One region of the Herbaspirillum sp. Her4 genome, then DNA from elsewhere that is predicted to be linked to it. Evidence: predicted binding sites of a transcription regulator. Region 1 holds the regulator's gene; each other region holds the start of a gene.
What was found. The regulator FliA, encoded in region 1, starts transcription of late flagellar genes. The targets are predictions, from matches to a motif close to CTAAAGTTTNNNNNNNNNNNGCCGNTA.
Positions count from the first base shown of each region.

Region 1 (4,382 bases):
GCGCCTGCACTCGCCCAGAACGACCCCAACTCCCCCCAAAAGCAGGACTTGCAAGCCTTGCAACAAGTGGCGGAGCAATTCCTGAAAAGCCAGACCTCGGGCCTGCCCGGCAGCGTCACGGTCACCATCGATCCGGCCGATGCACGCCTGACGCTGGCGGCCTGTCTTGAACCGCAAGCCTTCATGCCCAATGGCGGCCGCCTGTTCGGCCGCACCACGGTCGGCATCAAGTGCGTGGCCCCCTCCCCCTGGACCATCTACCTGCGCGCCAACGTGCAGGTGATCTCGGATTACCTGGTCGCCGCGGTCCCGCTGGCCCAGGGCCAGACCATCAGCGCCAGCGACATCACGCGCATTCGCGGCGACATGTCGGCGCTGCCCAGCGGCGTGATCACCGAAGAATCACAGGTCATCGGCCGCGTCGCCAACATGTCGCTGCGCGCCGGTACGCCGCTGCGCCTCGACACCATCCGCAACCAGCGCGTGGTGCAGCAAGGCCAGGCGGTACGAGTCGTATCGATCGGTCCGGGCTTCCAGATTTCCACCGAAGCGCGCGCCCTGACCAATGCCAACGAAGGCCAGATGGCCCAGGCCCGGACGGCGGCCGGCCAGGTGGTGAGCGGGATCGCCAAGGCGGGCGGGATTCTGGAAATCAACTATTGAGCCGGTGGCCGCGGTTTCCCTATTGATATGAAGCAATTGCCCGCAGGGCAAGTCCTGCGCGGAACGCAGCGGATCGCCCGGACAGGAATATGAAGAAAAGTACCCGAATTCAGCTTAATTCAGGTGCGGGAATGTTAAAGTTTGCCCAGAACTGGTCGATAATCCATACGACAGGCGGGTGCGAAGCGCCCCCACCCTACAAGGAATACTGCCGTGAACGTTAACGACGCCCTCAAATCTGCTGCCCTCAACACCGAGCAGACGCAAACGCAGACCCGCAACACGACTGCCGCCAATCCTGCGGGCACCGACCCGGCCGCCACCAAAGCGGCTTCGGACAGCGTGCGCTTGTCCAGCACCTATCAGGCGCTGGAAACCAAGGACACCAAAAACGGCGGTTTCAATGCCGAAAAAGTGGAAAAGCTGAAAGCGGCCATCGCCAACGGCACTTTCCAGATCGATGCCGACAAGATCGCCGACGGCGTGATCGATACTGTCAAGAATCTCATCAGCGCCCGCCCGGCCTGATTCCCGTTTTACCGCTCAGAGGATCTTTCGCATGAATCCGGCCAGCAACCTGTCCCTGGAACACGCCGCGCTGTCGCGCCTGGTGGAAAAACTGAGCCAGGAACAGGCACTGCTGGCGGAAGCCACCGCCGAAGGCCTGACCGACATCATTACCGAAAAGGCCGCTATCGTTGCTGAAATGTCCACGCTGGCCGGCAATCGCCACGCGCTGCTGGGCAGCCTCGGCTACAGTGCAGATGAAAGCGGCATGCAACAGTGGATGAATGAGCAAGCCAGCGACGCTGACCGCGAGATCTGGGCCAGCCTGTTCGAACTGGCGCAGGACGCCAAGGAACTGAACCGCGTCAATGGCCTGCTGATTGGCAAGAAGCTCTCCATCAATCAGAGCGCCCTGACCATCCTGCAAGGCAAGACCGGCACCGGCAATTTCTATGGCCCGGACGGCCAGAACAGCATCCGATCCTCGGGACGCCGTCTAGGCGTGGTATAAGTTTCAGCCGCTTCCCGCTCACGGAAGCACCGCAAGATCGCATCAACAAAAAGCCCGGCATTTGCCGGGCTTTGTCGTTAACGCTTCCTGCGTCCTCTCTCGGATCTGCGCCCTGAAGGCAGGCAGCCTCAGGCCACCCCGCTCCAGGAATGCTCGCGCAGATACGAACGCATGCGCGAGATCGCCTGGCTGTGCAACTGGCACACGCGCGATTCGGAAACGCCCATGACGGCGCCGATTTCCTTGAGGTTCATTTCCTGCTCGTAGTAGAGCGCCATCAGGATCTGCTCACGCTCGGGCAAGGCCTTGATGGAATCCACCACGGCTTCGCGGAAACCGCCATTGATCAGGCTCTGCAGCGGATCATCCTCGCCGTCGCCGGTCTGGTAGCGGTCCAGGAAGTGTTCGTGGCCGCCATCGTCGTCGTGGAAATCTTCGTAATAGATCAACTGGTGGCCGCCGCAGTCGGTCAGCAGCGACTGATACTCGGCCAGGCTGATCTTCATGTGCTGCGCCACTTCCGCTTCTTGCGGCTGGCGGCCCAGTTGCTGCAGCAGGGACTGCATGGCTTCTTCCACCTTGCGCGCATTCTGGCGGATGCTGCGCGGCAGCCAGTCGCTGCTGCGCAGCTCATCCAGCATGGCACCACGGATACGCTGCACGGCGTAGGTCTCGAACTGCGCGCCATGGGTTTCCTCGTAGCGGTTGACGGCGTCGAGCAAGCCCATCATGCCGGCCTGGATCAGGTCGTCCACCTCTACGCTGGGGGGCAGCTTGGCCTTGAGCTGATGCGCCAGTTTCTTGACCAGCGGCGCATGCTGCTCCAGTACGTCGTTCTTGCCCTTTTTTCCCTTGACGTTATACATGCACGTCACACTCCCAGACTGGCGCCGTCGGTGGCCATCCCGTAGCTGCTGCGGGCCGTATCCGGACCGGCGGTGAAGCGCTTGGACAGGCGCTGGAAGGCCAGCGCGGCACCGGCGAAGGGAAACACGTCCATCACCGCCCGCCCCTGTCCGGTGGCGCGGCGAATATGGTCATCCGCCGGAATCGCGCCGATGAAATTGAGCTGCGCCGCCAGGTAGCGGCTGGCCGCTTGGGCCATGTTGGCGTAGACGGTACGGGCTTCGGCTTCGGTGGCATCGTTGACGATGAGACTGAAAGGACGGCGACCGATGCGGTCGCTCAGGCTCTTGAGGAGCACATAGGCCGCCTTGATCGAAGACGCCGTAGTCGAGACCTGGATCACGATCTCACCCATTTCCATGGTCGGCACAGGCAGCGACAGGTCGCGTGCCAGCACGCCATTGACCAGTGTGATCTCGGCCTGCTCGATGAGGCTGTCGAAGATCTCCGCCAGACGGCCGGCATGCGGATCGGTCGCCGAGGGCACGTTGCGGCGGGCGATGCGCGCCATCGAAAAACCTTCCGGCAGGAGCCGTGTGGCTTCCGCCATGGGACGCTCCATGCGCGCTACTTCCTGCAGCGTCGCCACGTCGTGACGCAGGCCGATGCGGGTCAGCAGACCGGTTGTGGCCACGTCGCCATCCACCACCAGCACGCTGTGCTTGGCCTGTGACAGTGACGCCGCCAGATTGATGAGCATGGCACTCTTCTCTTCCTCACCCAGCACCGAGAAGAAGGTGAACAGCCTGGGCACCGGACGCTCCAGCATCCGGCGCAACCCTGCTGCCTGGTCGATATCGTAACTAGCCAAAGCTCACCTCACGCAGTCCCCGGTCATTCATGGACATGGCAGTAGGACCGATCACGCCCGGCAACTCACCTTCCTGGAATTCGAAAGGGGCCGTTTCACGCTTCTGCTTGAAGGCACGGTCGGCGAGATAAAGCTTGTTGGCCACGTGCAGGTCTTCCGGCACGCGCTGGCCATTGGCCACGTAATGCAGGTTGAGCTTGTGGCGGATCACCACATCCAGCACGTTGCCGATGGTGGCGGCTTCGTCCAGCTTGGTGATGATGCAGCCGGCCAGCCCGGAGCTGGAATAGGCATGTACCACTTCATTGAGCGTACCGCCGGTGGCGGTGGCATTGAGGCACAGCAGGCGCTTGATGTCCACGCCGGCACCGGCCAGCATGGCGTCCTGCTCGGCCACCATCTGGTCGCGCTGGCCGACACCGGCGGTATCGATCAGTACGGTGTGCTTGCCCTTGAGCTCTTCCAGGGCGATGCGCAGGTCGGTCTCATCCTTGACCGAGTGCACCATCACACCCAGGATCTTGCCGTAGATGCGCAGTTGTTCGTAACCACCGATACGGTAGCCGTCGGTCGTGATCAGGGCCAGCTTGCCGGAGCCGTGGCGCATCACGCAGCGCGCCGCCAGCTTGGCGGTGGTGGTGGTCTTGCCAACGCCAGTGGGGCCGACCAGCGCGAAGACGCCGCCGTTTTCCAGCAGTTCGTTTTCGTTGGCCAGGGTATTGAGATTGCGCGCCAGCACCGACTTGACCCAGAACATGATGTCCTGCGACTTGGAGTTGGCAGGCAGGTTTTCGGTGATCAGGCGCGACAGGCTGGCCGAGAAGCCGGCCGCCAGCATTTCCTTCAGTACCACGCCCTTGAGCGGATCGCGTTTCTGCGTACCGCCCCAGGAAATCTCGGCCAGCTGGGTTTCCAGCACGCCGCGCATGGAGCGGATCTCGCTCATGACTTCGGAAAGGATTTCGTCGTAGTCCTTGCCATCGA
Region 1 is NZ_CM176330.1:3,406,060-3,410,441, reverse strand. It holds gene flgA (flagellar basal body P-ring formation chaperone FlgA) at 1-663, shown strand, start outside; gene flgM (flagellar biosynthesis anti-sigma factor FlgM) at 877-1,191, shown strand; gene ACWFUC_RS15435 (flagella synthesis protein FlgN) at 1,223-1,681, shown strand; gene ACWFUC_RS15430 (RNA polymerase sigma factor FliA) at 1,810-2,547, opposite strand; gene ACWFUC_RS15425 (MinD/ParA family ATP-binding protein) at 2,553-3,356, opposite strand; gene flhF (flagellar biosynthesis GTPase FlhF) at 3,391-4,382, opposite strand, start outside.

Region 2 (4,382 bases), 1.2 Mb from region 1:
CAGCTCGATGCAGCGTTCAGCCGCGTGAGCCGTAGGAAGTACTTACCGAGGTGGGGTGCAAATGAATACCAACGACATGATGGCGGAGATCCGCGATGCCAACCTGAGCTATCTCATGCTGGCGCAGCAAATGATCCGTTCGGACAAACCGACCGCAATCTTCCGTCTGGGTATCAGCGCCGAGATCGCCGATCTGATCGAAGGCTTGTCCAACGTGCAGATCATGAAGCTGGCGGCGACCAACATGATGTTGACCCGTTTCCGTTTCGACGACGGCGCCATCCTCGGCATGCTGACCAACTACAACAAGGACAAGAGCCTGGCGCAGTCACACGCAGCCATCCTGATGGCCTGCCAGCCCGGCGAGCAAATTTCGTAAAACAACAAGACAAAAAGCATGGCCGGCGCGGCCAGAGACAGTCAACGCGCCGGAGGGGAAGACGTTCTACAGAGTTATTCAGTTTCGGTCTTGCATTCATGCCTGAAAGTTCGCCCGCCCGGGGCCGGCGAATTGGGGTCAGGCAGTTTTATTACGAAATCACCGGGGGGTTGCACCATGGCTAAAAAGAGCGTTGTGACAGAGGCGCAGGAAATTCAGTTGGCCATTGAACTGATCAATCTGGGGGCACGCCTCCAGTTGCTGGAATCGGAAACCTCGCTGTCGCGCGAGCGACTGCTGAAGCTGTACAAGGAATTGAAGGGTGTCTCGCCGCCCAAGGGCATGCTGCCGTTCTCGACGGACTGGTTCATCACCTGGCAGCCCAATATCCATTCTTCGCTGTTCATCAACATTCACCGCTACCTGATCGAGCATGCCCGCATCAGTGGCATCGAGGCCGTCATGAAGGCCTACAAGCTCTACCTGGAGCAGGTCGGCTACAACGATGCCGGCGAGCCGGTGCTGTCGCTGACCCGTGCCTGGACGCTGGTGCGCTTCTTCGAAAGCAAGATGCTCATGACCACGCCCTGCTGCAAGTGCCACGGCCACTTCGTGGTGCATCGCCTGGACCTGCATCAGGACTACCTGTGCGGCCTGTGCCACATGCCCTCGCGCGCCGGCAAGACCAAGAAGGCCAAGGATGCGGTCATCATGGGGCTGGTCGAAGGCGCCATGCCTGTTGCTGCTTCCGCGCCCCTGGGCACCGAGCCGGTGCTGGCCGCCGTGGCCTGAGCCGGAACAGGGATGTACCGATGCCTTGCTGCTGGCGAGCAGCAGGGTGGTAATGGGCCAGGGTGTTCAACCAAAAAAGAATAAGGCCGATTGCCTCGATGTCCGAACCTGAGAATCACCCCGGTGCCGGGCGCAGGCCCCTGTGGCAGGCGCCGGCCATCCAGGCCTTGCTGCTGTTCGTGCTGGGCCTGATTGGTGCCAACGTGCTGGACGTGCTGTTCCAGCGCGCCGGTCTCGCTCCTCTTTCCCCCCTCCAGACTTCCCTGCTGCATGGCGTGATCGCTGCGCTTCTGGCACGACTGCGCCGCATGGCCGCGTGGTGGTGGCTGATCCTGCTGGTGTTCCCGCTGGCGGCGTTGGGCGTGGGTCAGTTGCACCTGCCGTCGTGGGTGTTCCTGGCGGTGTTCCTGTTCATGCTGGTGCTGTTCTGGTCGACCTTTCGCAGTCAGGTGCCGTTCTACCCTTCCGGGCAGAGTGCCTGGGATGCCGTGGCGGGTCTCTTGCCCGAGGGGCGGCCGATCCGTTTCATGGATATCGGCAGTGGCCTGGGCGGTGCCGTCCTGGACCTGTCGCGCCGCCGGCCCGAGAGTGAATTCACCGGCATCGAGATTGCGCCCTTGCCGTGGCTGGTGAGCCGGCTGCGGGCGGCACTGGCGGGCAATCGCTGCCGCTTCGTGCGCGGCGACTACCTGCTGCTGGATTTTGGTGACTATGACGTGGTGTTTGCCTATCTGTCACCGGCGGCGATGGAGGCGCTGTGGCACAAGGCGCGCGCTGAGATGAAGCCGGGGACACTGCTTCTGAGCTACGAATTTCATATCCCCGGTACCACTCCGGATGTGGTGGTCGAACCGGAGCACGGGGGCAGGGTGCTGCACGGATGGCGCATGTGAGGCGACACAGGTAAAGAGACCCTTTACAGGGGCTGCGAGACGCGACGTATCAAGTTTGCGCCAATTCAGCCGTAAATCGAAAAGGAAGGGCGTTTTTCGGATATGTATTCCCCCATTTGCTTGACTGGAATACCTGTAATCTGACGAACGTGAAAATACACTCAACGCCACAGGGACGGGAGTAGGCACTTGCTAGTCATCATTGGATATATCGTGGTCATGGGGTCCGTCTTCGGCGGCTTTGCCCTGTCGGGCGGCCACCTGGGGGCACTGTTCCAGCCACTCGAACTGCTCATGATCGGCGGCGCCGCGCTGGGCGCTTTCCTGGTCGGTAACAACAACAAGGCCATCAAGGCCACCATGAAGGCTTTGCCGACGGTCTTCAAGGGCAGCACCTACACCAAGGCGCTGTACATGGAACTGATGGCGCTACTCTTCGAGATCCTCACCAAATCCCGTAAAGAGGGTTTGATGTCGATCGAAGGCGACATCGAAGAGCCGGAAAGCAGCCCCATCTTCAGCAAGTACCCTGGCGTGCTGGCGGACCATCACCTGATCGAGTTCATGACCGATTACCTGCGCCTGATGGTGTCGGGCAACATGGATGCGTTCCAGATCGAAAACCTGATGGACAACGAAATCGAGACCCACCATCACGAGGGCGAGATTCCGGTGCACTGCATCGCCAAGCTGGGCGACGGCATGCCGGCCTTCGGTATCGTGGCGGCGGTGATGGGCGTGGTGCACACCATGGAGTCGGTGGGTATCCCTCCCTCCGAGCTGGGCATGCTGATCGCGCACGCGCTGGTCGGTACCTTCCTCGGTATTCTGCTGGCCTACGGTTTCGTGGGCCCGCTCTCCAGCTTGCTGGAACAGAAGCTGCACGAATCGACCAAGATCTACCAGTGCGTGAAGGTGACGTTGCTGGCGAGCCTGAATGGCTATGCGCCGGCACTGTCGATCGAATTCGGCCGCAAGGTCCTGTTCTCGACCGAACGTCCGACCTTCCTCGAACTGGAAGAGCACGTCAAGCAGGCCAAGGGCAAGTAAGCGGTCGGCAGGCCGGCCAGGGGAGGCCGGCAGGCAGGGCGATTCACACAGACATCAGTATTGAAGCAGGAGCACAGGCATGGCCGACGAAGGTCTACGTCCCATTATCGTCAAGCGGATCAAGAAAGGCGGCGGGGGTCACCATGGTGGCGCCTGGAAGATTGCGTACGCCGACTTCGTGACCGCGATGATGGCCTTCTTCCTGCTGATGTGGCTGCTGGGATCGACCGCCAAGGGCGACCTGAACGGGATCGCCGAATACTTCAAGACGCCGCTGAAGGTGGCCATGGCCGGCGGTTCCGGCAGTGGTGATGCCAACACGGTGCTGCCCGGCGGCGGCAAGGATCTGACCCGCCAGGACGGCCAGCTGCGCAAGGGCGAGAACGATGTGGTCTCGCGCAAGCAGAACCTGAAACAGGCACAGCAGGAGCTGGAACGCGCCGAGCGCACCCGGCTGGAAGAACTGAAGTCGCGCCTGGAAAAGGCCATCGATTCCAATCCTACCTTGAAGCAGTTCAAGAACCAGCTGTTGATCGACATCACCTCGGAAGGCCTGCGCATCCAGATCGTGGACGAGAAGAACCGTCCCATGTTTGCCCTGGCCAGTGCGCAACTGCAGCCCTATACCAAGGAGATCCTGCATGAGATCGGCCGCACATTGAACGACGTGCCCAACAAGATCAGCCTGTCCGGCCACACCGATGCCACGCCTTATTCGCGCGGCGAGAAGGGCTACAGCAACTGGGAACTGTCGGCTGACCGCGCCAATGCTTCGCGCCGCGAACTCATTACCGGCGGCATGGACGAATCGAAGGTGCTGCGGGTGGTGGGCTTGTCCTCGGCGGTGCTGCTGGACAAGGAAGATCCGTTCAACCCGATCAACCGCCGCATCAGCATCATCGTCATGAACAAGAAGGCGGAAGAACTGGTGGAAAAGGATAGCGGCTCGTTGAACGTCCCCACCGATGCCAGCGATGAAGATGTGCAGCAAGGGCTGAGTGCGCCGGCCAAGAACTGATAACAGATGCCACGCCGGCGCGGGTGCGCGCGGTTTGCCAATGAAGCAGAAGTGTTCCAATTGAACAGGGGAAGAGAGCCGGATATGCCGACCAAGACCATGCTGCAGGAGCTCAAGCGCTTGTTGCTCGATACTGCCAGCGGCGGCAGCCGCCAATTGACGGAAGTGGAGTCGGACCTGGTCCAGACCAACATCCTGCTGGGCGAAGCCATCGGCAAGCTGGGCAACAGTTTCATGGAGCTGCATCGCG
Region 2 is NZ_CM176330.1:4,641,806-4,646,187, reverse strand. It holds gene flhD (flagellar transcriptional regulator FlhD) at 62-379, shown strand; gene flhC (flagellar transcriptional regulator FlhC) at 557-1,171, shown strand; gene ACWFUC_RS20945 (class I SAM-dependent methyltransferase) at 1,270-2,064, shown strand; gene motA (flagellar motor stator protein MotA) at 2,254-3,114, shown strand; gene motB (flagellar motor protein MotB) at 3,194-4,132, shown strand; gene ACWFUC_RS20930 (hypothetical protein) at 4,217-4,382, shown strand, end outside.
Region 2: a site for FliA is predicted at 2,113-2,139, ahead of motA (flagellar motor stator protein MotA). Genes of this name have one in related genera too.

Region 3 (4,382 bases), 430 kb from region 1:
GTGCAGTGCCATCGCCGCCAAGCTGGGCGTCAAGATGCGGCAGCGCAGTTTGACCATAGAGGCCCGTCTACCGGCGCTGATCGAGGGCGAGGTCGACCTGGTCTCGGGCGCACTGGGCTATACCCGCGAGCGGGCGCGCCAGATCGATTTCACGGCTTCGCATTACCAGACGCCGATCAAGCTGCTCGTGTACAGCGATTCCGGACTGAATCTGGTATCCGACCTGGAAGGCAAGCGTATCAGCGCCAATCGCGGTTCCACCCCGGAGCAGGCGGTGCGGCGCGTACTGCGCAAGGCCACCTTGCTGACTTTCCCTGAGACCCCGCAAACCTTCCTGGCGCTGGCCCAGCGGCAGGCCGATGCGATGGCCGTGGCCATGCCCTCGGGGATCCGCTTCGTCAACGAATCGGGCGGACGCTTCCGCTTCGTCGAAGGCGCACTGGCCTGGGAGCCGACGGCGCTGGGTGTCAAGAAGGGCGAGCACCGACTGCTGGACGCCGTCAACAAGGCGCTGGCCGCGCTGGAAAAGGACGGCGAGTTTGACGCCATGTGGACCAAGTGGTTCGGTCCCAAGACCAAGTTCAATATTCCCCGCGACAAGAAGCTCACGCCCATTTCGGCATTCCTCCAGGCGGGCTGACGGCATCATCCGATCCGGGCGCAGCGGCGTCCGTTTCCTTGCTTCGTTTTCCTCGCGCACGGACAGAGCAACAGAGCAATAGAGAACAGAGCGATAGAGCAGGTTCATGGCAGTTACTTCCGCATCGTCTTCCACTTCCCCCGATCATGATGGCCTGCCGCCGCGCCAGCGGCTGCTGGCCATCGCCACCGTCGTGCTGGGCCTGAGCATCGCGGTGCTCGACGGCTCCATCGCCAATCTGGCGTTGCCGGTCATGGCCACCGACCTGAAAGCCAGCGATGCCGATGCCATCTGGGTCATCAACAGCTACCAGATCGCCATGGCGGTGTGCCTGCTGCCGCTGGCCTCCCTGGGCGAAGTGATCGGCTATCGGCGCGTCTACCTGGGCGGCTTGTTTCTGTTCACCCTGGCCTCGCTGGCGTGTGCAGCCAGCGGCGACATGCTGCAACTGAGCCTGGCGCGGGTGCTGCAGGGGCTGGGGGCGGCCGGCATCCTGTCGGTCAATACCGCGCTGATCCGCTTCATCTATCCGGCCCGGCAGCTGGGCCGGGCCATCGGCTACAACGCGCTGGTGGCCGGGACCGGCAATGCGCTGGGGCCCACCGTGGCCGGGGTCATCCTGCATCTGGGCTCATGGCACTGGCTGTTCCTCATCAACATCCCGCTGGGGCTGGCGGCGCTGGCCGTGGGCAGCCGCGCCTTGCCGTTCAATCCCTTGTCGGCCCGCCGTTTCGATCGCCAGTCGGCGCTGCTGTGCATGGCCTTCATCGGCTTGCTGCTCTACACCATCGATGCCATCGGCCACCTGCAAGGCGGCTGGGTGGTGGCGGGCTGCGCGCTGCTGACCGCCATCAGCCTGGCATTGCTGCTCAAGCTGCAGTCGCCGAGCGCGCCCATGCTGCCGCTGGACCTGCTGCGCATCCCCTTGTTTGCCTTGTCGATCGGGACCTCGTTCTGCTCCTTTGCAGCGCAGATGGCGGTCTTCGTGATGTTGCCCTTCATGCTGCAGAATCATCTGGGTATGGGCGCCGCGCGTGCGGGCATGCTGCTGACGGCCTGGCCGGTGGCCGTTGCGCTGACCGGCGTGGTGGCCGGCAAGCTGTCGGACCGCGTCGCTGCGGGTTTGCTGGGGGGGATCGGGCTGGCCGTGATGTGCCTGGGATTGCTGGCTTTGCTGACGGTGGACCGCAGCACGCCCGATGGCCTGATGCTGTCCATGTTTGCGGTGTGCGGTATCGGCTTCGGACTGTTCCAGTCGCCCAACAACCGCACCATGATCAGTGCCGCGCCGCGTGAACGGACCGGCGGAGCCAGCGGCATGCTGGGCACGGCACGCCTGACCGGGCAGACCGTCGGGGCGTCGGTGGTGGCGATGCTGATGGGGTTCTCGGGCTCGCCGTATGCGCTGGTCCTGTGCTTTGCCGCCGCCCTGGCGGGCGCGGCCAGCCTGGTCAGCCTGTCGCGGCTGCGTTATTGAGCGGGAGGACCGGGCAGGGCAGGGCGTTGAGACCGGGTTTGCCGGGCTTACAGCGCCGGTGCCACCGTCTCGCCGTGGGCATGCTGGTGCGCGGCATGGGCCGCCACGGAGAGCGCCATGCTGAGATAGTTTTCGCTGCGGCGGCGCTGCTGCGCCTGCTGCTGTTCCAGCGCAAACAATTGCTGGTAGAGATTGCGGATCTGCTGCTGCAGCAACTGGCGCTGCTGCTTGCCATCCCGGTTGCCCGGGAAACGCGCCAGGGACTGCGCCTGCTGCTGCAGGAGCAGGATGCGGTGGCTCAATTGCGCCACCAGCTCGGCGGGGTCATGGTCCAGCGTGTCTGCCACTGCGACTTCAGCGTGGGCAGGTTGTTCTTGTTCATACGCGACGTTCATGCGAACTCCAGCCCACAGGGGCGCAAGGATTGCAAGGGGACTGCGATAGTGCCTTCGCTTTGTTTTACGGCAGCCACGCGGACATCTTGAGCCACGGAAAGTAAAAAAAGTAAAAGGCGCAGTCCCGTAAAGGGTGCTGCGCCTTCGACATGCGGGCGTCCTCAGGGCGGCCCGCAGTGGCTGCGGTCAGGGGATCAGATCACGCCACGGCGCATCTGGTCCAGCTCGATGGATTCGAACAGGGCCTTGAAATTGCCCTCGCCGAAGCCGTCATTGCCCTTGCGCTGGATGATTTCATAGAACACCGGCCCGATCAGGTTCTGCGTGAAGATCTGCAGCAGCAGGCCCTGGCCATCGGTGGGTGCGCCGTCGATCAGGATCTTAAGTTCACGCAAGGCAGCCAGGTCTTCGCCATGGCCGGGGATGCGGCGTTCCACCAGGTCATAGTAGGTGGCGATGGTGTCCTGCAGCGGCACGCCGCGGGCATAGAGGGCGCGCACGGTCTGGTAGATGTCGTCGGTGCCCAGGGCGATGTGCTGGATGCCTTCGCCGTTGTACTGCTTGATGAATTCCTCGATCTGCGACTTGTCGTCGGCACTCTCGTTGATGGGAATGCGGATCTTGCCGCAGGGGCTGGTCATGGCGCGCGAACGCAGGCCGGTGACCTTGCCCTCGATGTCGAAATACTTGATCTCGCGGAAATTGAACAGGCGCGTATAGAACGACGACCAGGTGTCCATCGCGCCGCGCATGACGTTGTGGGTCAGGTGGTCGATGTAGGTCAGGCCCACGCCCTTGGGATTGCGCTCCACGCCAGGGAAGAACTGGAAGTCGACGTCATAGATGGAGCCATTGTCGCCATAGCGGTCCACCAGATAGAGCAGCGAGCCGCCGATGCCGCGAATGGCAGGAATGTTCAGTTCCATCGGGCCCAGCTTGGCTTCCACGCCTTCGGCACCGAGTTCGAGTGCACGTTTGTACACATGGGCCGCATCCTTGACGCGGAAGGCCATGGCGTTCACCGAAGCCCCGTGCACCTGGGCGAAGGCGGCGGCATTGCTGCCGGGTTCGCCGTTGAGGATGAAGTTGATCTGGCCCTGGCGATACAGGGTGACATTCTTGGAGCGGTGGCGCGCCACGGCGGTGAAACCCATCAGCTCCAGCACGGCGGCAATGCCGGCCGGATCGGCGGCGGTGTACTCGACGAACTCGAAGCCGTCGGTGCCCATGGGATTGTCGAACAGGTCGCCGCTGGCGCGGACAGGGGAATTGGCGGCTGCGGTGGCGAACTGGGTGTCTGCGTGGCCCATCTGGTGTCTCCTCGTGTGGGGAGGGCCGCCAAGCGCGGCCCATGCGAGGAGTTTATTGCGTCAAGACTGCAATTTGTGATTGTTTTTTGCGCGATATATTAGATAATATGCACAAATAATTCTTAAATATGAACTTTGGAGAGACAAATGAGCATCATCAACGTGGACCGCTACGACCTGGCCTTGCTGACCGAGCTGCAGCGAGATGGCCATATTACCAATAGCGCCCTCGGTCTGAAAGTCCACCTGTCCACTTCGCAGATCAGCCGTCGCGTGCAGCGGCTGGAAGAAGCCCATGTCATCGAACGCTACACCGCCGTGCTGGACCCGGCCGTGGTCGGTCTGGGCGTGACCGCGTTCACCACCGTGACCCTGGACCGCCAGGGCGAAACCCGAGGCGAACTCTTCGAGAAGGCCGTGGAAACGATGCCGGAAGTGACCGAATGTTTCTCCGTCACGGGCGAGGGCGATTATATCCTGCGCATCGTGGCCCCCGACCTGGCCGCTTTCTCCGAATTCATGATGACGCGCCTGCTGCGCCTGCCGGGCGTGACCAACGT
Region 3 is NZ_CM176330.1:2,975,144-2,979,525, forward strand. It holds gene ACWFUC_RS13465 (ABC transporter substrate-binding protein) at 1-640, shown strand, start outside; gene ACWFUC_RS13470 (MFS transporter) at 747-2,117, shown strand; gene ACWFUC_RS13475 (FlxA-like family protein) at 2,165-2,512, opposite strand; gene hppD (4-hydroxyphenylpyruvate dioxygenase) at 2,707-3,822, opposite strand; gene ACWFUC_RS13485 (Lrp/AsnC family transcriptional regulator) at 3,970-4,382, shown strand, end outside.
Region 3: a site for FliA is predicted at 2,577-2,603, ahead of ACWFUC_RS13475 (FlxA-like family protein). Genes of this name have one in related genera too.